DNA from 4 places in the Bradyrhizobium sp. USDA 4354 genome. Region 2 is predicted to be linked to each of the others. Evidence: riboswitches for the same ligand, from Rfam matches in the RefSeq annotation. Region 2 holds a riboswitch; each other region holds the start of a gene.

Region 1 (5,886 bases), 1.7 Mb from region 2:
GATTGGAACTCGGGAACTTCCAAAATGGCGGAAGGTAGCGTCTTTAATCTTTGTTAACGATTGGGGCCCGCGCGACGGGTGTGCACGGTTCAGGACGTCAGAGCGGCCAGATTGCGCGTGTTCCCACAGCTGAATCCGTGTATGAGTTCCCTCGCTAAATCCTTTCAGACTTTGCCTCCGGACCTATGCCGATTTTCAACCAGTCGATCCGGCGCAAGATCGTCGGCATCGCCCTCGGATTGATCGTCCTGATGCTGGTCACCTCGATCCTGTCGATGGTGATGTCGAGCCAGGTCGGCATCCTCCTGGACGAGCTCACCAACCGTTACATCCCGGCCTATAGCCATCTGGCGCGTGCCAACATCCGTTCGCTGGAGCGGGGACTGGCGTTGCGGCGGATGGTCATGACCAGGATGGAGGCGCCGTCCGACCAGGAGACCTATACGGCGCGCCTTCGCGACTTCGAGGCATCGGACCGCAAGATCGAGGATGAGGCCGAGGCCGCGCGCAAGCTGATCAACGCGATCATCGACGATCCCAGGACGTATTCCGACAATGCCGCACTGGGGCGGATCGATAGCCGGATCGAGACCGCCGTCAGCGAGCTGCGCCGTGACCTGAGCGAGGGCCATGAGAAGCTGCTCAAGCAGGTCGAGGCGAAGCAGATGTCAGAGGCCCGCGGCACGCTGGAGCACATCGACGTAGTGCGCAATCAGTTCAACCGGAAGATCGATACGATTCGCGCCGACATGCTGACGCAGGTCTTCTTCTCGACGGCGCAGGTCATCAGCCGCCAGCATCAGGCGATCATCATCTCGGGCATCGTGACCTTGCTCGCAGCGATCGTCGGATTTGCCTTTGCGCTGCTGGTGAGTAGCGGGATCACGCGCCCGGTACGGCTGCTGCTGGCCGGCACCCGCGAGGTCGAGGCGGGCCGGTTCGACAAGCCCATCACCGTCTCCACGCAGGATGAAATCGGCGAGCTTGCCGCGGCCTTCAACCGCATGATCGAGCAGTTGCGCCGCAACGAGCGTATCCGCGAGACGTTCGGTCGCTACATCGACCCGAAGGTTGTGCAGGGCCTGATCGAACGGCCGGAGGTCGGCATCGACGGTGAGCGCCGGGTGATGACCATCATGTTCTGCGACATGAGCGGCTTCACCTCGATGAGCGAGGGCATGACCCCGCGCGGCCTCGTCAAGGTGATGAACCACTATTTCACCGTGATGTCCGTTCCCATCAGAAGCAATCGCGGCGTCATCGACAAATATATCGGCGACGCCATCATGTCCTATTGGGGGCCGCCCTTCATCGAGGGGGACGAGCCGGCGCTGCTCGCCGGCCTTGCCGCCATCGAGATGGCCGACCAGGTGCCCGCGCTGCAGAAGCAGCTGCCCGATCTGCTCGGCATCCGCGCCATGCCGGCGCCGTGCGACCTGCGCATCGGCATTGCCACCGGCGAGGTCCTGACCGGCAGCATCGGTTCCGAGCTGATGATGAGCTTTACCGTGATGGGCGACGCCGTGAATCTCGCCTCGCGGCTCGAGGCCGTCAACAAGGTCTACGGCACCCGCATCCTGATCTCGCAGCCGACTGCGGATGCAATTGGATCGCGCCTCGAATTGCGCGAGATCGATCGTCTGGCGGTTGCGGGGCAAAGCGCGCCGCAGGCGATCTTCGAGGTGATGGCGAGACCAGGCGCACTCACCGATGCACAAGTGAGCCTGCGCACGCACTATGCCGAAGGTCTCGCCGCCTATCGCGCCCGGCGCTTCGACGAGGCCCGTGCAGCCTTCAACGCGGCGCTCGAGGCGGTGCCTGGCGACGGCCCCTCGCGCGCGATGCTCGGGCGCATCACCCAGTTCGCGCCCCATCCGCCGGATGCCAATTGGGATGGCGCCTGGCGGCTGGAGCAGAAATAGCCGTGGCTGCGGTCCGGTATGCCGGACCGAGAAAAAACGATGCTACTCCATAACGATGTTCGCCGTGACCTATTTCCCGGGCCTAGGTTTGACGTCCCTGAGGCGTCTAATGGGGACACGCCGATGACACATCTCGAGGACAGGCTCGAACGGTTCGAGACGCTCACCGCCGAATGCGAGCTGATTGCCAAGCTCGCCACCGACAGCACCAAGCGCGAGTTCTATTTGAGGCTCGCCGAGCAGTACCGCCAGCTGGCGGCAGATATGCGGCATGCGATCGCGACCAGGGCTGCGGCCTGAGCCGTCTGCAATCCGTTCTTAACGTTTGGCGCGCATCCTAGAAGCATGCGGGCGTCGTCTGATCGGCGATGGCTCGTGGTGGGAAGGCCGGGGTTCGTTGCAATGCAGCGTGCCTCGCGAGTGTCATTTGCCATGCCTGACAGGGCAATCCCATGCGCCTCGTTGGAGTGATCATATTCGCGCTCATGACGGCGGCCTGTGATCAGCAGGACATCACCGGCTCGACGACGCCAGTCTGTCCGATGCGAAACTACAGCTACAATCCACGCGACATGAACCAGTGTGTCAACGCCTGCAAAGCGTGCGACCGCGGCACAACCGTCACCTGCACGACCTCCTGCACCCTCAAGGGAGCTCGCTGAGCGGGGACCGCCTTCTGCCTTGCAGGGATCGCAACCGCGCGACGAGGTCGGTGAGGTCGCAACGCGATCGCCCACGAGACCTGACGGCTTGCGGATACCGGGAACCGATAGCGGCCCAGGGTCAAAGGCTGGCGGTGCTCCGGCACCGGAACGATTCACATGGATTAATCATTGAAGGGGGCGGGCGGGACGCGGAGTCCGATGGAATGGGTATGCTCGATCCCGGTCGATTTCTGGTGTCGTGCTCGCATTGCGATGCCTGGCCGATGGCGGCCAATGTGAAGCGGACGAGCTGGTCTGCGTCCCCGCACGAGGTCCGCTTCGTCTGCACGCGCTGCCGCCGCGAAGAGACCGCGATCGTCTCCGCCTCCGGCGAATTGACGCCCATCAAGCACGTCGATGTCCCGCCGCACGATGTCGCTGTCGCCTGGGCCCAGGCCCAACGTTTGCGAGGGCGGACCTGAGCGGCCGGCCGCCCTCCCATGGACCGGCATTGGCCGGTACGTCGATGCCAGCTTGCGGAGGTGACAACGGCCGCCGGTCGATTGACTCCCGGTCCGGACGACTCGTAGATTGAACGGTGACGGTTCTCCTTACGGAGATCAAAAGGGAACGTGGTGCGAGATTTCCCAACGCCGGGATCTTCTCAATGCCATGGCTGCCCCCGCAACTGTAAGCGGTGAATCTCTCGTCCTGTGCCACTGGGAATCTCGGTCCTGGGAAGGCGACGTAGAGGTAACGACCCGCGAGCCAGGAGACCTGCCGTCAGCCGTGGTCACACGCGAAGATGTCGGTCGGGGAGTACAGACATTAGCTTCACCGGAGCAATCGATCGCTCCGCCGTAAAGCCTCGTTCGCTGTGACGTGCCACTGACGTCATGCCGAGGTTATCATTGTGTCCCGTATTGTCACTGCCGCCAGGCGCTGCTGCGCCGGCATGGTTGCGGCCGTTTCCTTCCATTCGCTCGATCTCTCCATCGCCCGCGCACAGCAGGCCGTCGCCGAGCAGTTGCCGCCGGTCGAAGTGACCAAGCCTGACGATCAGAACCGTACGCGGGCCAGGGCGACCGGCGATGGCGACGCGGGGAGGCGCCGGGCGACGCCGAACGGAGCACCGAGCGGGACAGGCTCGTCCGGCTCCGGCAGCGAGGTGGTCGCCAACAATGGCGGCATCGTCGGCGCGGCCACGACCGTCATCACGGCGGCGGACATCGCGCATGCGCCCTCGCAGACGCTGGCCGAGATCATCGCGGTGCAGGTGCCGGGCGCCCAGATCACGACGTTCTATGGCGGCCAGATCGGTGCCAAGACCAATGTCGACCTGCGCGGCTTCGGCGCGTTCGCCACTGCCAACACCTTGGTGCTGGTCAACGGACGGCGGCTGAACGACATCGATATGGCGCAGGTGGATCTCTCCACCGTCCCGCTCAATTCGATCGAACGTATCGAGGTCACCCGCGGCAATTCCGGTGCTGTGCTCTATGGTGACAATGCGGTCGGCGGCGTGATCAACATCGTCACCAAAAACGGTGTCGGCGGCCCGCCCGCGACAGCGCGCATCGAGGCCGGCTTCGGCTCGTTCAACACCAGGCTGGGTAACGTCTCGACCTTGCTCAATTCCGGTCCATGGTCGACCTCGTTCTACGGCAATGCCGTCAGGACCGATGGCTATCGCGACAACAATCGATACTCCCAGGCGAACGGCGTCGGCAATCTGAACTATACGACGCCGGGCCTGACTGCTTTCCTGACCGTCACCGGTGACAATCAGGAGTTGCGACTGCCGGGCGGCCGCACGGTCGATCCGTCGATCGGCGTCGACGAGCTCGCGACCAGCCGGCGCGGGACCAGCACGCCTTTCAATTACGCCAACCAGCAGGGTTTCAGCGCGACGGCGGGCTTCACCAAGACCCTGGTCAACGGCGTCGATCTCATCGTCGACGGCGGCCTGCGCGACAAGAAACAGCAGAGCGCGTTCTTCTCGAGCCCGACGCCGGTTCCGGCTTTCTTCACGTCGACCTATGTCGAGGCCGATCTGACGACATGGTCGATCACGCCGCGCCTCAGCGTGAAGAGCCTTCTGCTCGGGATGCCGTCGCAGCTCTTGACCGGCATCGACTATTACGATGCGGGCTTTCAGCAGAACCGCGGCGCCGGCCAGGGCCTCGCCCCCTGGCACAATTACGACCTCAGGCAGCGGACGGTGGCGGGCTATGTCCAGCACACGCTGGGTGTCGCGCCGACGACCGACATCTCCTACGGCGCACGGGTGCAGAACGTCAATCTCTCGGCCCGGGACAATTTTGATCCGGCGGCTCCGTTCAATGCCGACATCGGTGCGCTTCCGCTGAGAAGCGATGAGACTCAATTTGCGCTGCACCTCGGTGCCGAGCATCGTCTCAGCGATAGCGTCGCGCTGTTCGGCCGGGTGGCGCGCGCCTTCCGCACGCCTGACGTCGACGAGCGGGTGTCGTCAGGCCCTTCATTCGACCCGTTGTTCAATCCGCTTCCGCAGACGTTTCAGCTCAAGACCCAGACCTCGCAGGACATCGAGGGCGGGCTGCGCATCAGAGGGGGGGGGGCGGACTGCAGATGCAAAGCAGTCTCTATCTGATGGACCTCGCCAGCGAGATCCATTTCAATCCGATCCTGTTCTACAACACCAATCTCGATCCGACCCGCCGTTACGGCTCGGAGACCAGTGTCGCCTATCGCATCAACGATGCACTGCTGGTGCGTTCCGGCATGGCCTATACCCGGGCTGTCTTCCGCGAAGGCATCTGGGCGGGCAACGACGTGCCGCTGGTGTCGCGCTACACCGCGAGTGCGGGCCTCACCTGGAACATCTGGCAGAACTATCTGGTGTTTGATGCCACCGCGCGTTTCTGGAGCGAGCGTCGCATGGACAATGACCAGGCCGGAACCCAGAGGCCTATCCCTGCGAATGGCACGATCGACGTCAAGCTCAGCGGTCAATATGAGCGGTACTTCTGGTCGTTCAGCGTCAACAATCTGCTAAACGCGCTCTACTACGACTATGCCATCGCAAGCACCTTCACGGATGGACGCTTCAGCGCCTATCCGCTGCCCGGTCGCACCTATCTGCTCAAGGCCGGCGCCAAATTCTGATCGAGGCTTTGACGTCAACAGGGCTGTCACTCGACCCCAAATGAACTAGAATTCGAAAAGAAGGAGATCACCTATGGCTCTCAGCATCCTGCCGTCTCATGCCGACGGTTTCCGGCTTCATCCGGTGGCGCCGCGCCTTGCACCGATGTTCTGCTTTGTGCTGTTGACTGTGT
Region 2 (5,886 bases):
AACTCGAATGGCGCGCGCAATGAATGATAAATCCCGTCTGCTTTCAGAAGAAGCTCTGACAAAATACCGCATAGAGCTGTTGGTGAAGGGGACGGTCGTGATCGGCCCTCAGATATTGTTCACCCAAGATGACTTGGCGAAGATCGATCAGCTGCAGGCTGAGATTCCCGAAGAACGAGTGAGCGAGGGAGATGCCGGCGACTCGCACCATGTCTTTGTCAAACGCGTGAGGGTAGACCCGCCCGGCCGCGCTCCTAGCAACGTGAGTGGTGCAGCTCCAGGGCAGATCATGGAACTACTTGAAAGGAAAGACCGCAGCTTCGCGCTAAAAAAGATCTTGGGAGCCACATCAGATTACGTGATTCGCCGATGCCAAATGCATCGGATGCCTCCTGATTCCTTTGTTGGCATCCATCTGGATGCTGCGAGCGATCCGGATTTCGAGTACGCGGTGATTGTGCAGCTCGCGAGAGACTTCGAGGGGGGTGAGTTCGTGGTATATCCAAGCGGGTACGAACACCAGGTATTCCGACCGCCATTTGGCGCCGTACTTGTGACCACATGTAAGCTTCGGCATGAGGTGAAGCCTGTACTGACCGGCGAGCGCCGATCGCTGGTCTACTTCTGTTCAAAACGCAGCGGCGCGAACCGCCGGATCATCGAAAGCTCTACCGCTGGGCTATGAGGTGGGGTGGCTGCCTGTAAAGGCCACTACGCGTAATCCGAGCAAAGGTTGCGCAGGGTGTTGTGGCAAGTCATCGTCGCGGCCCCGAACCGGGAGGCGTGTCGGCGCGTGTGCGATGGTGTCCTCGCGATGCGCGGGGAAGCCCCGTTGCGGTAAGGTTCTCGACAGCTACCAGACCTAAAGCGGGATGGGGTTGGTTGAATCGATTTGGGATTCCCAAATCAGTGCGTTTCTGATTCACCATGCTGGCTGGATGGAGGCCAGCATGGATGGGCAAGCCTTATTCGCTGGATCTTCGTAAGCGCGTCGTGGCTGCGATCGAGGGTGGGATGTCCCGCAATCGAGCGGCCAAGCAGTTTGGGGTAGCGATCAGCACGGCCATCGGCTGGATGCAGCGGGTCGAGGAGACCGGCAGCGTTGAGCCTGGCCAGATGGGCGGTCACAAGCCGAAGGCGGTGTCGGGAGACCACGCAGTCTGGCTGTCGCAGCGGATCAAGGACGGCGATTTCACTATACGCGGTCTCGTTGCCGAGCTTGCCGGTCGCGGTCTGAAGGTCGACTACCACTCGGTGTGGGACTTCGTGCATGCCGAGAAGCTCAGCTTCAAAAAAAAGCGTGGCGGCTGGCGAACGCGATCGAGCCGAGGTCGCGCGGCGGCGAGCCCAGTGGGCAAAGTATCAAGGACGCGTCGAAGCTGAACGGCTGGTTTTCATCGACGAGACCTGGACCAGGACCGATATGGCCCCCTTGCGGGGATGGGCGCCGCGCGGGAGCAGACTTCACGCAAAGGTCCCCCACGGCCGCTGGAAGACCATGACCTTCCTGGCGGCCCTGCGCCACGACCGGATCGATGCGCCATGGTTCATCGAGGGGCCAATCGATGGCGTGAGCTTCCGCACCTATGTCGAGAAGGTTCTCCTGCCGACCCTTCAGCCCGGCGACATCGTCGTCCTGGATAATCTCGGCAGTCACAGGAGCAAAGCCGTCCGCCAGCTCATCCGTTCAGTCGGGGCCAAGCTCTTCTTCCTACCAAAATACTCGCCCGACCTGAACCCGATCGAACAGGTCTTTGCCAAGCTCAAGCACCTCGTCCGCAAAGCTGCCGCGCGAACCGTCGACGCGGTCTGCGCCGCAATCGGCCACGCACTCGATGCCTTCACCGCCGATGAATGCGCCAACTACCTCAGAAATTCAGGGTATCGAACTTAATGCCATCGCGCTTTAGTGCAAAACAGCCGAATGCTCAGGTGATTTGGGATGGCATGTCGCGAACTGGGGCTTTGCAGTGTCCATCAGAAGAGGAGCCTCTTCTGATGCCCCTGATCGCGCTCGATCTTTTGCTCGATGGTCCTGCATCAGCCGAGTCCTTGGTATTTCGAAAGTGAGACCGGATGGACTTTACCTCAACTCGCGGGGGCTCCAGCAGTCGGGCAGCGCGGGCCCGCAAGAGAACTTATCGGTTTCCCGTCCGCAGACGCAGCGGCTTTCGAACAGCAGTTGACGGAGATCGCCAATGCAGGTGGCGGCGTGCCGATGCAAGTCTCCGTTCATCAAGTCGGCGCATCCTTACCTGAGGGACAGCCCCTTAGGGAGGCGGTAACACGAATACTCGATGCTACCGCATTTCGGAAGGTCTCCGGCGATGCTGATCGCCGCCGGGCCCGCGCCGACCACGAGAACGTCCCAGACGCGGTCGTCGTCCACGCCGTTCACACCTCATCCTGACGAAACTGATGGCGGGGCGGCGTGGTCCGTTCGGGCGGCGCTTCGAGGCCCGCTTGGGACAGAGTCGGCTCCGGTGTCCGCTCCCGCAGCGACTCGATCCGGGTAATCAAGGCAACTTTTTTTCGTTCGGAGCCGGCATTCGCGCGATCGCGGCCAGTCTCCACGTGGACTGTTCCGGGAAGCCAACGTCGCGCAGTGCCTGCGGCGTTTGGCGTGGTTCGACCATCCCGAGCGTTGCCCACAGCTGAGCCATCTTGTCAATGCGCTCGTAATACGTGCGGCCGCGAACGTCGCGCAGCCAGTCCTCCCGCAGCAACGCGTGCTGGAGACGTTGCAGCCCTTGGGTCATCAAACGGATCGGTGACGTTAGCGCTCGCTCGCTCGAAAGCGGCAGAGCTCAGCACTTGGTCGGGCACGCGCGCGCCCCAGAAGCTCGGGAATGACAAATATGTGCTAGGGGAGTAATCGGCGCTGGAGTTGCACGATGCTTCGTCGGTCTGCCAGGGCAGGCCGAGCCAGCGCGTGAGCGCATTCCTGGGTGGCCAGGGCGCCTTTACATTTAAGATCGTGGCGCGGATCGGGCTGCGCAGCGCAGCATGGCTGATCGGCCTCGTTGCCGTCTGCGAGATTGTCCGGCTGCTCAATCCGCTCGGGCGTGGTCGTACGATCTCGACTTGAACGACGAGGCGTGACGACATCGCGTCTTTGGACTTTTCCGTCAGGGAGGCACGGCGCGATCTGCGCCGTGCATCGAGGAGCACTTCGTACGCTCCTCGGCACCGAACCGCAGGGCGCGTTGACGAGCACGATCTTCGCGCGGCTCGGGCGCAGCACGGCTTAGGTCTTGCCAAGCCGCCCGCCGAAATTCCCGCATTCCACAGCCAATCTGAGCGGAAGCTCAAACGAATCGTTGACACTCGCTCGCGAATATCACCACATGTGGGCGTCACGGTTCCGCTAGATCGCAAGATTTAGTGGCTAAGAGGGAAGCCGGTGAACTGCGCCAGAAGGCGCGGAATTCCGGCGCTGCCCCCGCAACTGTCAGCAGCGAGCTGCCTCCGACAATCGTCACTGGTGCTTTCGTGCCGGGAAGACGGGATGCGAGCGACGACCTGCGAGCCAGGAGACCTGCCGTGACGATCTGAACGTCCACGGGCGGGGTGTCCGGCGGTCGCTTGCATGCACCGTCCGGCATTTTGCTGCGGGCGTTTCTGCAGCGTCCTTCCCTATCAGCCCCGTTCAAATACAACGCGCGCATCACGGGGCCTATTGATGTCACTGAACCTTCACGACGCGGAAACTTCCTCCGCACCCATCATCCAGTTGCGTCCACAGTCGCTGGCGCCCGCTTCGAGCGAGCCGGCCATGCAGATCATTCGCCGCAACGGCAAGGTCACGCCGTTCGATTCCGCCAAGATCGCGGTTGCCATGACCAAGGCGTTCCTCGCGGTCGAGGGCACCACCGCGGTTGCCTCGCGCCGCGTCCATGAGAGCGTCGAGCAGCTCACAGTTGAAGTTGTCAGCGCGCTGATGCGGCGGGCCGGCGAGGGGCGTACGTTCCATATCGAGGACGTGCAGGACCAGGTCGAGCTCGCCTTGATGCGCAGCGAGCACCACAAGGTCGCGCGCGCCTATGTGCTGTACCGCGAAGAGCGAGCGCGCCAGCGAGCCGAGGAGGCAGCCACCGAGGCGACCCCTGCCGCGGCGCCGTCACTCCATGTCACGCTCCCCGACGGCTCGCGCGTTGGTCTCGATAGCAGGCGCCTCGCGCTGATCATCGGTGAAGCCTGCGCCGGCCTCGATGGTGTGTCTGCCGCCCCCGTTCTGGCCGAGACCACCCGCAACCTCTACGACGGCATCAGCCAGGAAGAGCTGGCGCTGGCCTCCATCATGGCCGCGCGCACGCTGGTCGAGCAGGAACCGAACTACGCCTATGTCAGCGCGCGTCTGTTGCTCGACAAGCTTCGCGGCGAAGTGCTGTCCTATGTCCATGGCGCCCCGACGTCCGCCTCGCAGGCGGATATGGCAACCCGCTATGGCGAGTATTTCCCGGCCTATGTGAAGACCGGCATCACGGCCGAGCTGCTCGATCCTGATTTGGCCCGTTTCGACCTCGGCCGGATCGCCGCCGCGCTCAAGCCGGAGCGCGACCTGAACTTCCAGTTCCTCGGCCTCCAGACGCTCTACGACCGCTACTTCATGCACGTGCGCGGAAAGCGCATCGAATTGCCCCAGGCCTTCTTCATGCGCGTCGCGATGGGGCTGGCGGTCCGCGAGATCGATCGCGAAGCCAAGGCGATCGAGTTCTACGATCTGCTGTCGTCGTTCGACTTCATGGCCTCGACTCCGACACTGTTCAATTCGGGTACGCTGCGCCCGCAGCTGTCCTCCTGCTTCCTCACCACCGTCTCCGACGATCTCGACAGCATCTTCAAGTCGATCAAAGACAATGCGCTGCTCGCAAAATACTCCGGCGGCCTCGGCAACGACTGGACGCCGGTCCGCGGCCTCGGCGCCCATATCAAGGGCACCAACGGCGAAAGCCAGGGCATCATCCCGTTCCTGAAGGTCGCCAACGACACCGCGATCGCCGTCAACCAAGGGGGCAAGCGCAAAGGCGCGGTGTGCGCCTATCTGGAGACCTGGCACGTCGACATGGAGGAATTCCTCGATCTGCGCAAGAACACCGGCGACGATCGTCGCCGTACCCACGACATGAATACCGCCAACTGGGTGCCGGACCTCTTCATGCAGCGTGTCGACACCGATAGCGAATGGACACTGTTCTCGCCGGACGAGACGCCGGACTTGCATGATCTCTACGGCGAGGCGTTCAAGTCGGCCTACGAGGCCTACGAGGCAAAGGCGAAGGCCGGCGGCATGCGCGTGTTCAAGACGGTCCGCGCGACCGATCTCTGGCGCCGCATGCTGACGATGCTATTCGAGACCGGCCATCCCTGGATCACCTTCAAGGATCCCTGCAATCTGCGCTCGCCGCAGCGCCACATGGGCGTGATCCATTCCTCGAACCTCTGCACCGAGATCACGCTGAACACCTCGGCAGACGAGGTCGCGGTCTGCAATCTCGGGTCTATTAACATGCTCGCCCATGTCGGACCCAACGGGCTCGATCACGCCAAGCTGAAGCGGACCGTCACGACCGCCGTGCGGATGCTCGACAACGTCATCGACATCAATTTCTACACGATCCCGGAGGCGCGCCGCTCCAACATGCGTCATCGCCCGGTAGGCCTCGGCCTGATGGGCTTTCAAGATGCGCTCCAGGTCCAGCGCATTCCGATCGCGTCCGATGCGGCGGTCACCTTCGCCGATGTCAGCATGGAAGCGATTTCCTACCACGCCGTCGAGGCGTCGTCGGATCTCGCCGCCGAGCGCGGCCGCTATCCGAGCTTCGAGGGTTCATTGTGGTCGAAGGGCATTCTGCCGCTCGACTCCATCCAGTTCGTCGCGGAGTC
Region 3 (5,886 bases), 3.1 Mb from region 2:
TTGCGATGAGCGGTGCTCAGGCCGTCATTCAATTGCTGCCGCAACTCGCGACGCCCGGGCGCGCGCGCATCCTCGCGCCGACCTACAATGAATTTGCCGGGGTCCTGTCGGCCGCGGACTGGGAGGTCGAGGAAGTCGGGGAATTCGATGCGCTGGCGGGCGCGGACCTCGCGATCGTTGTCAATCCCAACAATCCCGACGGGCGGTGCCATTCGCGCAAGGATCTGCTCGCGCTGCTGTCACGCGTCGGCCATCTTTTGATCGACGAGAGCTTTGCCGATGCCGATCCGCAGCTGTCGCTTGCACCCGAAGCGGATCGACCAGGACTGTTGATCCTACGGTCGTTCGGAAAGTTTTATGGCTTGGCCGGCCTGCGGCTAGGATTCGCCATTGGTCATGCCGCCGACATCGACGGGCTTGTCGCGATGTCGGGTCCATGGCCCGTTTCGGGCGCGGCGATCGAAATCGGCTGTCGTGCCTTACGCGATGATGCCTGGGCGGAGGCAACGTCGGCGCGGCTCGCACACGACTGTCTTCGTCTCGACGCGATGGCACATTCGCAAGGCTGGCGGCTCATCGGCGGCGCACAGCTGTTTCGTCTTTACCAGACGCCTGACGCGCTTGCTGCTCAAGAGCGGCTCGCGTGCGACCAGATATGGTCGCGCGTGTTCGCGCAACAGCCGACATGGCTGCGGCTCGGGCTTCCCGGCAGCGAAGCCGAATGGGCGCGCCTTGCCGCGGTCCTAGCGCGCTAGCGCGAGCAAGCCTTCGACGTCGAGATGGGTTTCGATGTGATCGGCGAGGGCGTCGAGCGCGCTTTCCACTCTGGCGTGATAGGGCTCTTCGCCCGCGGGAATGTCGAGCTTCGCCAAGAACGCCTTGCGGAAATCGTCCGACGTGAACAGGCCATGCAGATAGCTGCCTTGCACCCGCCCATCCGGCGAGACCGCGCCTTCCGGCCCGCCGTTCAGTTTCGCGAACGGGCGGGCGCAATCGGGGCCCTCGGTGCGACCGATATGGATCTCGTAGGCTTCGATCGGCTGCTCCGTGGCGGCATGCACGGCCACAACCCGCGTCAACGTCTTCTGCGGGCTCATCACTGTCTTCACGTCCAGAAGTCCGAGGCCCGGTGTCTCGCCCGCAGCGCCTTCGATGCCATCGGGATCGGCGACGCTGTGCCCCAGCATCTGATAGCCGCCGCAGAGGCCGAGCACATGACCGCCCCTGCGGTAGTGCGCGAGGAGATCGATGTCCCAGCCTTGCGCGCGCAGGAAGGCGAGATCGCCGCGGGTGGATTTGGAGCCGGGAATGACGACGAGGCGCGCGTCGCCGGGGATCGCGTCGCCCGGACGCACCATCACGAGATCGATGCCCGGCTCGAGCTTGAGCGGATCGAGATCGTCGAAATTGGCGATTCGCGACAGCGCGAGGCAGGCGATCTTGCATTGGCCCGGCTTGCGCGCATCGCGCAGGCCGAGCGCATCCTCGGCGGGCAGCTCGCCGGCGCGCGAAAACCAGGGCAGCACGCCGAGGCCGCGCCAGGACGTCTTCTGCTCGATCAGCCTGTAGCCGTCATCGAACAGCGTGGGGTCGCCGCGGAACTTGTTGATGACGAAGCCCTGGATCATCGCGGCATCGTCGGGGTCGATCACCGTCTTGATGCCGACAAGCTGGGCAATGACGCCGCCGCGGTCGATGTCGCCGACCAGCACGACCGGCACGTTCGCCTTGCGCGCGAAGCCCATATTGGCGATGTCGGCCTTGCGCAAATTCACCTCGGCCGGGCTGCCGGCGCCCTCGACTAGCACGAGATCAGAGCGCGCCTTCAACCGCTCGAAACTTTCGAGCACTGCACCCATCAGCGACGGCTTCATCGCCGCATAGTCTCGCGCACGGGCGGTCGCGATGCGCTTGCCGTGAACGATGACCTGCGCGCCGACATCGGTCTCGGGCTTGAGCAGCACCGGGTTCATGTCGGTGTGCGGCTCGACGCCGGCGGCGAGGGCCTGAAGCGCCTGGGCACGGCCGATCTCGCCGCCGTCGATGGTGACGGCGGCATTGTTCGACATGTTCTGCGGCTTGAACGGGAGCACGCGCAAGTCCCGCCGCGTGAAGGCGCGGGCCAGGCCGGCGACGATGAGCGATTTGCCCACGTCCGAGCCGGCCCCCTGGATCATCAGCGCGCGTGCCATCGTGCCTTCAGAACTCGACGCCGGCCTGAGCCTTGATGCCGGAGCGGAACGGGTGCTTGACCAGCGTCATCTCGGTGACGAGGTCGGCGATCTCGATCAACTCGTCCTTGGCGTTGCGCCCGGTGAGCACGACATGCGTCATCGGCGGCTTCTGCGTCGTGAGGAATTCGACCACCTCGGCGACGTCGAGATAGTCGTAGCGGAGCGCGATGTTGATCTCGTCGAGCACGACCATGCGCAGCCGCTCGTCAAGGATCAGCTCCTTGGCCTTCTCCCAGCCGGCGCGTGCGGCGGCGATGTCGCGGGTGCGGTCCTGCGTCTCCCAGGTGAAGCCTTCGCCCATGGCGTGGAACTGACAGAGATCGCCGAAATGGCCGGTGAGCAGCCGCCGCTCGCCGGTATCCCAGGCGCCCTTGATGAATTGCACCACCGCGCAAGGCAAGCCATGGGCGACGCAGCGGACGATCATGCCGAAAGCGGAGGAGGATTTTCCCTTGCCGGCGCCGGTGTGGACGATGATCAGGCCCTTTTCGCCGCTCTTGGTCGCCATGATCTTGTCGCGGGCGGCCTTCTTCTTCGCCATTTTCTGGGCGTGCCGGGCGTCGGTTTCCTCGGTTGTTTGGGTATCCGGTTCAGGCGTCATCGGTCCCGGTCCTTCGGCTTGACAAGTGGCGGCCACCGGCAAATGGTGGTCCGGCGTTGGTTCCTGTCCTATGACAGGCGAAGAGGGAATGCGATAGGGTCCGAATCGGCAAGATTTGGATCCAAACTGCAGCCGCCCCCGCGACCGTGACCGGAGAGATGCCCGAAGCCACTGATTCCCTTTGGAATCGGGAAGGCGGGGATCGAAGGGCCAAAACCCTGCTCCGCAAGCCGGGAGACCTGCCAGCGCGGACGAGTTTTGGACCGGCGGACGGGGTGTTCCGCGACGGGGAAACGGGCCTTCTGAAGAATGGTCCGTGTGCCTCATCGCCTCCCGCTGTTATCTGGAAGAGGCGATGACCGTCACACTTCACGTCTGCATCACCTGCCGCGCCGGCCAGACGCTCGGCGAGGGCGAGACCACGCCCGGCAAGCGCCTGCATGGTGCGATCGTCGACGCGGGCGTGCCCGACGGCGTCAATGTGGTTCCCGTCGAATGCCTGTCGGCCTGCAGCCAGGGCTGCTCGGTCGCGCTCAGCGCGCCCGGCCGCTGGTCCTATGTCTATGGCCGCCTGTCGGATACGAACGCGCGCGACGTGGTCGCAGGCGCTGCGGCCTATGCCGCTGCGCCGGATGGCATCGTGCCCTGGCGCAGCCGGCCGGAAATATTCCGCAAGCAATCGCTTGCCCGCATTCCCCCCATCCCCGTCGTGCCGGAGGCCGCCGAATGAACTCGCTCGCAAAAGTCCCGGTGACGGTGGTCACCGGTTTTCTCGGCTCCGGCAAGACCACGCTGATCCAGCACCTGCTCAGCAATGCGAACGGCAAGAAGCTCGCGGTGCTCGTCAACGAGTTCGGCAGCGAGGGCGTGGATGGTGAGATCTTGAAGTCCTGCGCCGACGCCAATTGCCCGGAGGAGAACATCGTCGAGCTCGCCAATGGCTGCATCTGCTGCACGGTGGCCGACGATTTCATTCCGACCATGGAGCAATTGCTGGCGCGACCGGTGCGGCCCGATCACATTCTGATCGAGACCTCGGGCCTGGCGCTGCCAAAGCCGCTGCTGAAGGCGTTCGACTGGCCGGAAATCCGCTCGCGCATCACGGTCGATGGGGTGATCGCGCTGGCTGATGCCGAAGCTGTGGCCGCCGGCCGCTTCGCGCCAGATCCGGCGGCTGTCGAAGCGCAGCGCGCGGCGGACGAGAATCTCGACCACGAGACGCCGCTGTCGGAGGTGTTCGAGGACCAGATCGCCTGCGCGGACATCGTGCTGCTGACCAAAGCCGACCTTGCGGGCGTGGCTGGAATCGAAGCCGCCAAGGCGGCGATCAGCGCCGAGATGCCGCGCCGCGTGCCGATGCTGCCCGTGACGGATGGCGCGATCGATGCCCGCGTCATCCTCGGCCTTGGCGCGGCGGCCGAAAATGATCTCGCCGCGCGGCCCTCGCATCATGATGGCGAGGAGGAGCACGAGCACGACGATTTCGCCTCGGTCGTGATCGATCTTCCGGAAGTTGCTGACGTCGATGCGCTGGTCGCTTCCGTGCAGCGTCTGGCGCGCGAGCAAAACGTGCTGCGCGCCAAGGGCTATATCGCAGTCGCGGGCAAGCCGATGCGGTTGTTGCTGCAAGCGGTCGGCGAGCGCGTGCGCCACCAGTTCGACAAGCCCTGGGCCGCGGGTCTCAGGCAGTCAAAGCTCGTCGTGATCGGCGAGCATGGCGACATCGATGAGGCCGCGATCAGGTCAGGATTAGCTATCTGATGCACGTCGTCTTCCGCGAGAGCCGCGGTCTCGAGGAGACCGCGACGCCAAGAGACATCGGCCAGGACCCGGCCGATCTCGTGGTGCTCTCGTATTCGGATTCCGATCTCGCCGCGTTCGCGGCCGGCTGGCGGCGTGGCCAGGGCAGCCTGCCGTCGCTGCGGCTCGCGAATCTTTCCGAGCTCCGCCATCCGCTGTCGGTCGACACCTATGTCGAGCGCACGCTGTCGCAGGCGCGCGGCATCCTGGTGCGCCTGATCGGCGGTGAGTCCTACTGGCCGTACGGGCTCGCAGCCCTGCAACAGCTCGCCAAGGACCGTAACATCGTGCTGGCCGTGCTGCCGGCCGATGGGCGCGATGACCCGCGGCTGGACGCGTATTCGACCTTGCCGGTCTCGACGCTGCGGCGGCTCAAGGTGCTCTGCGACACCGGCGGTCCGGTCGCGGCGCAGGCCGCGATTGCGCAGCTTGCGCTCGCCTCAGGTCTCTACGCTGGCCCGGTCGTTGGCGAGATGAGCGTGCCCGAGATGGGCTTTTATGATCCTGCGCGAGGCGTCATTGCTGCGCCGGTGGGCGACGAGGGGAAGCCGCGCGCGCTGGTGACGTTCTATCGCTCCTATCTCACCGCTGCCGACACCGGCCCCGTGGATGCACTCATCGCGGCATTGCGCGAAGAGGGCTTTGACGCGCATGGCGCGTTCGTCACTTCGCTGAAGGCCGCGGGCGTCGCCGATTGGCTGCGCGCGCATCTTGCGCAAAATCCGGCGGCTGCGATCGTCAATGCGACGGCGTTTTCCGCGGTTGGCGACGACGGCACCACGGCGTTCGATGCCGCATCCTGCCCGGTGTTCCAGGTCGCGCTCTCGACGGCGCGGCGTGAGGACTGGGCGGAATCGCTGCGTGGCCTGTCTCCCGGCGACCTCGCGATGCATGTGGTGCTGCCCGAAGTCGACGGCCGCTTGTTTGCGGGCGTGGTGAGCTTCAAATCGGCCGAGATGCGCGACCCCGATCTGCAATTCTCGCATCTGGCGCACAGGCCCGACGCGGAGCGTGTGAAGGCCGTCGCCGCGCGCGTAGCGGCCTGGCGGCGCCTTGCCGAGACGCCGGCCGGCGAGAAGCGGCTGGCGATCGTGCTGTCGAACTATCCGGGCCGTCCGCACCAGATCGCGCATGCGGTCGGTCTCGATGCGCTTGCCTCGGTCGAAGCCCTGGTATTCGACCTCGCGGAAGTCGGCTTCGAGGTTGCGCCGATCGACGCGCTCGGCGAAACGCTGCTGAAGCAGAATTTGA
Region 4 (5,886 bases), 3.0 Mb from region 2:
CCCGGATCGACCGGCTCGCGGGCGGTTGGCGGGTCGTTTTCGTCAATCAGCGGATCAGCTAGGCCGATCCGGCACATTGGCCTGTGCGAACGTCGCCATGCCGTTGTGAAGCGCACAGGCCGAGCGGACCAGCGGCAGCGCGATGGCCGCGCCCGATCCCTCGCCGAGCCTGAGATCGAGGCTGATCAACGGCTGCACGTTGAGCGCGCGCAACACCAGCCGATGTCCCTGCTCCGCCGATTGATGCGAGGCTAGCTGGAACGGCTGGCAGGACGGATTGAGACGCGCCGCCGCCAGCGCCGCGACCGACACGATGAAGCCGTCGATCAACACGGGAATGCGGCGCTGCGCGGCCGCAATGATAGCGCCTGAGATCGCAGCGATCTCGAGGCCGCCGACGGCACACAGGATCTTTTCGGGCGAGGCTCCGGCGACGCCGTGGCGTGCGATCGCCGCATCGATCACCCGCGCCTTGTGCGCCCGGCCGGCCGCATCGACGCCGGTACCGCTGCCCGCGATCTCCTCGGCGCTCACGCCAAGCAGGCTCGCCGCGATCGCGGCGGATGTCGTGGTGTTGCCGATGCCCATCTCGCCGAAGATCAACAGATCGGGCTGACTGGCCTCGGCGCGCGCCACCGCGCGCTGGCCGGCTTCGAAGGCGAAGGCCAATTCCGCCGGCGTGAGCGCAGCTTCGACGCTGAAATCGCGCGTGCCGGAGCGCGGCTTGTCGGTGACGACGCCCGCCATCTCCCCTGGTGCCAGCGTGCCGGCGTCGACCACCTCCAGGCTCGAGCCAAGCTCGCGCGCCAGCACCGAGATCGCGGCGCCGCCACCCGCAAAGTTCGCCATCATCGCGATGGTCACTTCTTGCGGATAGGCTGACACACCCTGCGCGACGATGCCGTGGTCGCCGGCGAAGATGATGATCGGGACCCGCGAAGCGCGGGGCTGCTCCGTCGCCTGCAAACCTGCAAGCTCGATCGCGAGCTGCTCGAGCCGGCCGAGTGCGCCGGTCGGCTTCGTCAGTTGCGCTTGCCGCGCAATGGCCGCCTCGCGATGGACCGCGGAGACCTCCGGGCAGTTCTGGTAAACCCATTCGGGAAGCATGCTGCCTCACTCAACGCCGGCGCTTGAGAATGTAGCTGTCCATGATCCAGCCATGCCGTTCGCGCGCCTCTTGCCGCAACGCGACGATGCGCGGGCCGATCTCGGCCAGCGCGCCGGACATGATGATCTGGTCGGGCATGCCGAGATAGGCACCCCACCAGATCTGCAAGCCCTCTGGATCCAGCGACTGGAACGCGGTGCCGCCGTCGAGCATCACCACCACGGTATCGACACCTTGCGGCCAGCCGCCGTCGCGCAAGCGCCGCCCCGTCGTGACCAGGAACGGCTCGCCGATGTCGTTGAGCGGCAGTGCATGCGCCGCGCACAGCGCCTGGATCGAGGTGATGCCGGGCACGACTTCGATCGTCGGCAAGGGATCGAGCCGCCGCGCAATGCGCAGCGAGGAGTCATAGAGCGACGGATCGCCCCAGATCAGCAGCGCAACCTTGCCATCGCCTTCGAGGTGCCTCGCGATCGTCTGGGACCAGGCCGCGGCCACCGCATCGTGCCAATCGTCCACGCCCTTGCGGTAGTCCGCCTCGGCTGCATCGCGCACGGGAAGGTCGAATTCGGCAATGCGCGTCGTTTTGTTGGTGAGCACGCCGGCGCAGATCGTGCGCCTGAGATCAGCGAGATCAGACTTCGCAGTCCCCTTGCGCGGGATCAGGACGAGATCGGCCGCGTTGATGGCTTGGATCGCGGCGCGCGTGAGCTGCTCGGGATCGCCGCAACCGATGCCTATCAGGGAGAGCGTGAGCATCGCGAGCGCGACGGGCGGCCATCACGGCCGCCCTTTCGCTTGTCTCTCAGGCCGCGTTGTGCAGGCGCGGGGTGACGAGGCCGGGCGCGGTGACGCCACGCAGCGACTTCGCCAGCGCCAGCACGGCGAGATCCGCGAGCGGCTCGATCACGATCACCAGCGCATAGGACCCGGCAAACGCCGCGATGTTGGCGAGGTTGGTCGCACCGAAGCCGGAGCCGTAGAGCGCCCAGAACGCCACCCAGGCGACGATGCCGGACTGATAGGCGGTCGAGAGCGCCAGCGCCTGGCGGTATTGCAGATCGACGTAGGCCGTATTGCGCGGAATGATCCGGCTCGCCAGCGCCTTAATCGCGAACAGCGGCACCAGCAGCGTGGTGACGTTCATGCCATATTGCGGCAGGTCGGTCGGCACGAACAACACACCCTGGAGCAAGAGGCCGAACGCGAGGCCGAAGGCCGCCGGCGCAGCACCAAACAGCAGGAACAGGGTCGAGCCGAGGATGAAGTGCACCTCGGAGACGCCGACCGGGAAATGCGGCAGGACCTGGAAGAAGGTGAAGACGAGGCCCGTGGTGGCGAGCGTGCGCGCCGCGAACGAGCGGGCGCCCTGCTCGCGCACGGTTTCGGCCGCAAGCTTCAACGCAACACCGCCTGCGGCGATGCCGGTTGCGTAACTCAACACGAGCTTGGCGCCCGTCACGACCTCGGGTTCGATATGCATGGCTCAATTCCTTCCTGCCGTCACACCCGACGGCCTTGGCCTCAAAACGTGCAGGGCCGGTCTCCTGGCTCGCGGTTCACAGGGGTTCTCCGGCCTTCCCGGACCTTGCGGCCCAGTGGCTGATCGGAGCCCCTCACCGCTTACAGTCGCGGGGGCGGCTGGGGTTTTGGACGCCGCAACTGGGTCCGCCCACCCCCATTCCCGATTATGCTCAGGCGCTTTGCGCCGCGTCGAGCACCATGCCTCTCTTGTGTGCCCCTTTCGCCGAGCCGGCGTCAAGGGGCGAACCGCTGCCGGAGCCGTCATGACGGATAATCCCCCGCCAGCGCGCCGAACAGAATCACGGCCGCGGTGGAAGCGGCCCCGCCGCGCGCAAGCTGCTCGGCGAGCTCGGCAATGGTGGTGCGGACCAGCCGTTCGTCAGACCGCCCGAGGGATTCGGCGAACAGCGCCGGGGTGGTTGGGGCAAGCCCATGTTCGATCAATTTTGCGGCAAGCGCCGGAAAGGTGCGCCGGCCCATATAGACCACGGTCGTGGCCTCGGGATCAGCCAGCGCTGCCCAATTCAGGTTCGGCGGCAGCTCGCCAGTCACATCAGCACCGGTGATGAACTGCACCCGGCGAGAGGTATGCCGACGGGTCAGGGGGATGCCGGCCTGGGCGGCGGCGACACAGGCGGACGTGACACCGGGAACGATCTCGTAGCCGATGCCGGCTTCGCGCAACGTTTCCAGCTCCTCCTCGAGCCGGCCGAAAACGCCGGCATCGCCGGACTTGAGCCGCACCACGCGCGCGCCGGTTGCGGCATAATCGACCAAGAGACGGTTGACGTGGTGCTGCTTGGTCGAGGGACGCCCGGCCCGCTTTCCCACCGCGACGAGATTGGCGCCGGGCCGGGCGAGATCGAGGATCGCACCGGAGGCAAGATCGTCATAGAGCACGACATCGGCCTCGCGCAGCCGCGCGGCGCCCTTCACCGTCAGGAGCTCGGGATCGCCGGGGCCGGCGGAGACGAAAGAGACAAAACCGCTCACCGGTCCTCCGCGATTAGATGGAAGAACGTGCCCGTGGCATGGCCTCGGCGCGAGCCGGTCTCGGCAATGACCGTGCCGGTTGCGTCGTGCACGACCGCCAGCGGCGTATCAGGCTGGGCAACGATGGTCGAATAGTGGAACTCGTGGCCGCGCAGGCGCGCGCCGACCTCATGCCCCGGCATCGGTGCAGCCAGTTCGGCAAGACGATAGCCGAGATGCATGCGGCGCTTGGCAAAGCTGGTCTCCAGGCCGAGCAGCCCCGCCATCTCATGACGGACGCCGTCGGCGTCGGTCAAAACGGCGCCCAGCACCATATAACCCCCGCATTCGCCATGCACGGGCCGTGTCTCCGCGAAGCCGCGAAGGCCGCTGCGAAAGCGTGCATTGGCCGCGATCCTGCCGGCATGAAGCTCGGGATAGCCGCCGGGCAGCCAGCACACGTCGGCGCTCGCATCGGGCGCTTCATCGGCCAGCGGCGAGAACGGCACGATCTCGGCGCCCGCCGCGCGCCAGGCCTCCAGCATATGTGGATAGACGAAGGAGAAAGCGGCGTCACGGGCCAGTGCAATGCGTTGGCCGGGCGGCGTCACATTCAGACCGCTCGTCGTCACTTGTGGTGACCAGCTGGCTGCCGATCGCAGCACCGCATTGAGATCGACATGCTCGGCGACAAAACGCGCGGCCTCGTCGATCAGCTTGCCGATCTCGGCCTGCTCCTCGGCCTGCACGAGGCCAAGATGCCGCTTCGGCAGGCTGATCTCGGCATGGCGCGGCAGCGCGCCGAACACGTCAATGCCGGAATCCTTCAGCGCGCGCCGCACGAGATCTTCGTGCCGCGGGCTGGCGACGCGGTTGAGCACGACGCCCGCAAGGCGCACGCCGGCGCGGTAATCACGAAGGCCTGCGGCGATCGCCGCCGCAGTTTGCGCCTGGCCCGACGGATCGATCACCAGAACCACCGGCCAGCCCAGCATCTCCGCAATGTCGGCGGTGGCACCGGTGCCGGAGACGCCACGTGCAGCAACACCGTCGAACAGGCCCATCGAGCCCTCGACGAGCACGATATCGGCGTCCGCACCGCGGCTGACGAGATGCGCGATTGCTCCGCGGTCCATCGCCCAGCTGTCGACGTTGACGGAGGCGCGCCCCGTGGCGGCGGCGTGGAACGCCGGATCGATGTAGTCGGGTCCGCTCTTGAAGCACTGCACGTTGAGGCCGCGATTGCGCCAGGAGCGGGCGAGCGCCAGCGTCAGCGTGGTCTTGCCGACGCCGGAAGCAGGTGCGGAGATGACGAGGCCGGCCGCCATCACGATGCCTCCGGAAAGCGCGGCTCGGCGCCGACCGGCCGGTAACGGCGATCATAGTCGGCGGCATAGAGGCGGCTCTCGTCAAAATCGGCCGCGCCAAGCGTCTTGCCGACCAGGATCAGCGCGGTCCGCTCCATCTCGCTGCCCACAGCAGCATCGAGCGTGCCGAGCGTCGCGCGCACGATACGCTGCTCCGGCCAGCTCGCGCGCCAGACGATCGCGACCGGACAGTCCGCACCGTAATGGGGCGTGAGCTCGGCGACGACTTGGCCGAGCAGATGGATCGAGAGATGGATTGCGAGCACCGCGCCGGTCGCGGCGAAGGCGGCGAGCGTCTCGCCCTCGGGCATCGCGCTGGCGCGGCCCGGCGTGCGCGTCAGCACGACCGTCTGAGCAAGGCCGGGCAGCGTCAGCTCGGTTTCCAACACTGCCGCAGCGGCAGAGAAGGACGGCACTCCAGGCGTCACCGTGAAAGGGATACCGAGCGCGCGCAGACGGCGGAGCTGCTCGCCCATCGCCGACCAGATCGAAAGGTCGCCGGAATGCAGCCGCGCGACGTCCTTGCCCTCGACATGCGCCGCAGCGATCTCCGCGATGATCTCGTCGAGCGACAACGGCGCGGTGTTGACGATGCGCGCGCCGGGCGGGCAATGCGCCAGCACGCCCGTTGGCACCAGCGAGCCGGCATAGAGGCAGACCGGACAAGCGGCGATCAGGTCGCGGCCACGCAGCGTCAGCAAATCGGGAGCGCCCGGCCCGGCGCCGATGAAATGCACCGTCATGCGCCGTCTCCCTCCGCAATCGCCGCGGTCGCAGTGCGATCCTGCGAAACCACACGTGTTGCAAGCAATCGCGCGCGCGGGCCGGCAGCGGCAAGCGCCGCTGCTTCGGCCACCGATCCCGTGCCGAACTTTTCTGTGACGAGATTCGACTTCGTGAGCGTGTCGATACCTG

What was found. Region 2 has a riboswitch for cobalamin ahead of ACVIIV_RS16485 (ribonucleoside-diphosphate reductase subunit alpha). Riboswitches for the same ligand answer to the same signal wherever they lie in the genome.
Region 1: it holds a riboswitch for cobalamin, as region 2 does, so the genes downstream of both, ACVIIV_RS24330 (TonB-dependent receptor) here and ACVIIV_RS16485 (ribonucleoside-diphosphate reductase subunit alpha) in region 2, are expected to answer to the same signal.
Region 3: it holds a riboswitch for cobalamin, as region 2 does, so the genes downstream of both, ACVIIV_RS30955 (DUF1636 family protein) here and ACVIIV_RS16485 (ribonucleoside-diphosphate reductase subunit alpha) in region 2, are expected to answer to the same signal.
Region 4: it holds a riboswitch for cobalamin, as region 2 does, so the genes downstream of both, ACVIIV_RS30890 (energy-coupling factor ABC transporter permease) here and ACVIIV_RS16485 (ribonucleoside-diphosphate reductase subunit alpha) in region 2, are expected to answer to the same signal.

Annotation. Positions count from the first base shown of each region.
Region 1 is NZ_JBSSDC010000001.1:5,253,312-5,259,197, forward strand. Features, by position in the region: gene ACVIIV_RS24315 (adenylate/guanylate cyclase domain-containing protein) at 186-1,922, shown strand; gene ACVIIV_RS24320 (hypothetical protein) at 2,046-2,222, shown strand; gene ACVIIV_RS24325 (hypothetical protein) at 2,791-3,048, shown strand; cobalamin riboswitch at 3,152-3,365, shown strand; partial or broken gene ACVIIV_RS24330 (TonB-dependent receptor) at 3,480-5,713, shown strand; gene ACVIIV_RS24335 (hypothetical protein) at 5,787-5,886, shown strand, end outside.
Region 2 is NZ_JBSSDC010000001.1:3,565,601-3,571,486, forward strand. Features, by position in the region: gene ACVIIV_RS16460 (GFA family protein) at 1-1, shown strand, start outside; gene ACVIIV_RS16465 (2OG-Fe(II) oxygenase) at 8-685, shown strand; one part of gene ACVIIV_RS16470 (IS630 family transposase) at 955-1,290, shown strand; one part of gene ACVIIV_RS16470 (IS630 family transposase) at 1,292-1,894, shown strand; gene ACVIIV_RS16475 (hypothetical protein) at 2,517-2,759, opposite strand; gene ACVIIV_RS16480 (hypothetical protein) at 2,933-3,088, shown strand; cobalamin riboswitch at 3,343-3,560, shown strand; gene ACVIIV_RS16485 (ribonucleoside-diphosphate reductase subunit alpha) at 3,683-5,886, shown strand, end outside.
Region 3 is NZ_JBSSDC010000001.1:6,624,454-6,630,339, reverse strand. Features, by position in the region: gene cobD (threonine-phosphate decarboxylase CobD) at 1-755, shown strand, start outside; gene ACVIIV_RS30965 (cobyric acid synthase) at 744-2,192, opposite strand; gene cobO (cob(I)yrinic acid a,c-diamide adenosyltransferase) at 2,200-2,835, opposite strand; cobalamin riboswitch at 2,876-3,096, shown strand; gene ACVIIV_RS30955 (DUF1636 family protein) at 3,191-3,565, shown strand; gene cobW (cobalamin biosynthesis protein CobW) at 3,562-4,596, shown strand; gene cobN (cobaltochelatase subunit CobN) at 4,596-5,886, shown strand, end outside.
Region 4 is NZ_JBSSDC010000001.1:6,611,265-6,617,150, forward strand. Features, by position in the region: gene ACVIIV_RS30875 (histidine phosphatase family protein) at 1-62, shown strand, start outside; gene cobT (nicotinate-nucleotide--dimethylbenzimidazole phosphoribosyltransferase) at 55-1,107, opposite strand; gene cobF (precorrin-6A synthase (deacetylating)) at 1,118-1,867, opposite strand; gene ACVIIV_RS30890 (energy-coupling factor ABC transporter permease) at 1,914-2,591, opposite strand; cobalamin riboswitch at 2,629-2,848, opposite strand; gene cobA (uroporphyrinogen-III C-methyltransferase) at 2,894-3,625, opposite strand; gene ACVIIV_RS30900 (cobyrinate a,c-diamide synthase) at 3,622-4,932, opposite strand; gene cobM (precorrin-4 C(11)-methyltransferase) at 4,932-5,714, opposite strand; gene ACVIIV_RS30910 (cobalamin biosynthesis protein) at 5,711-5,886, opposite strand, start outside.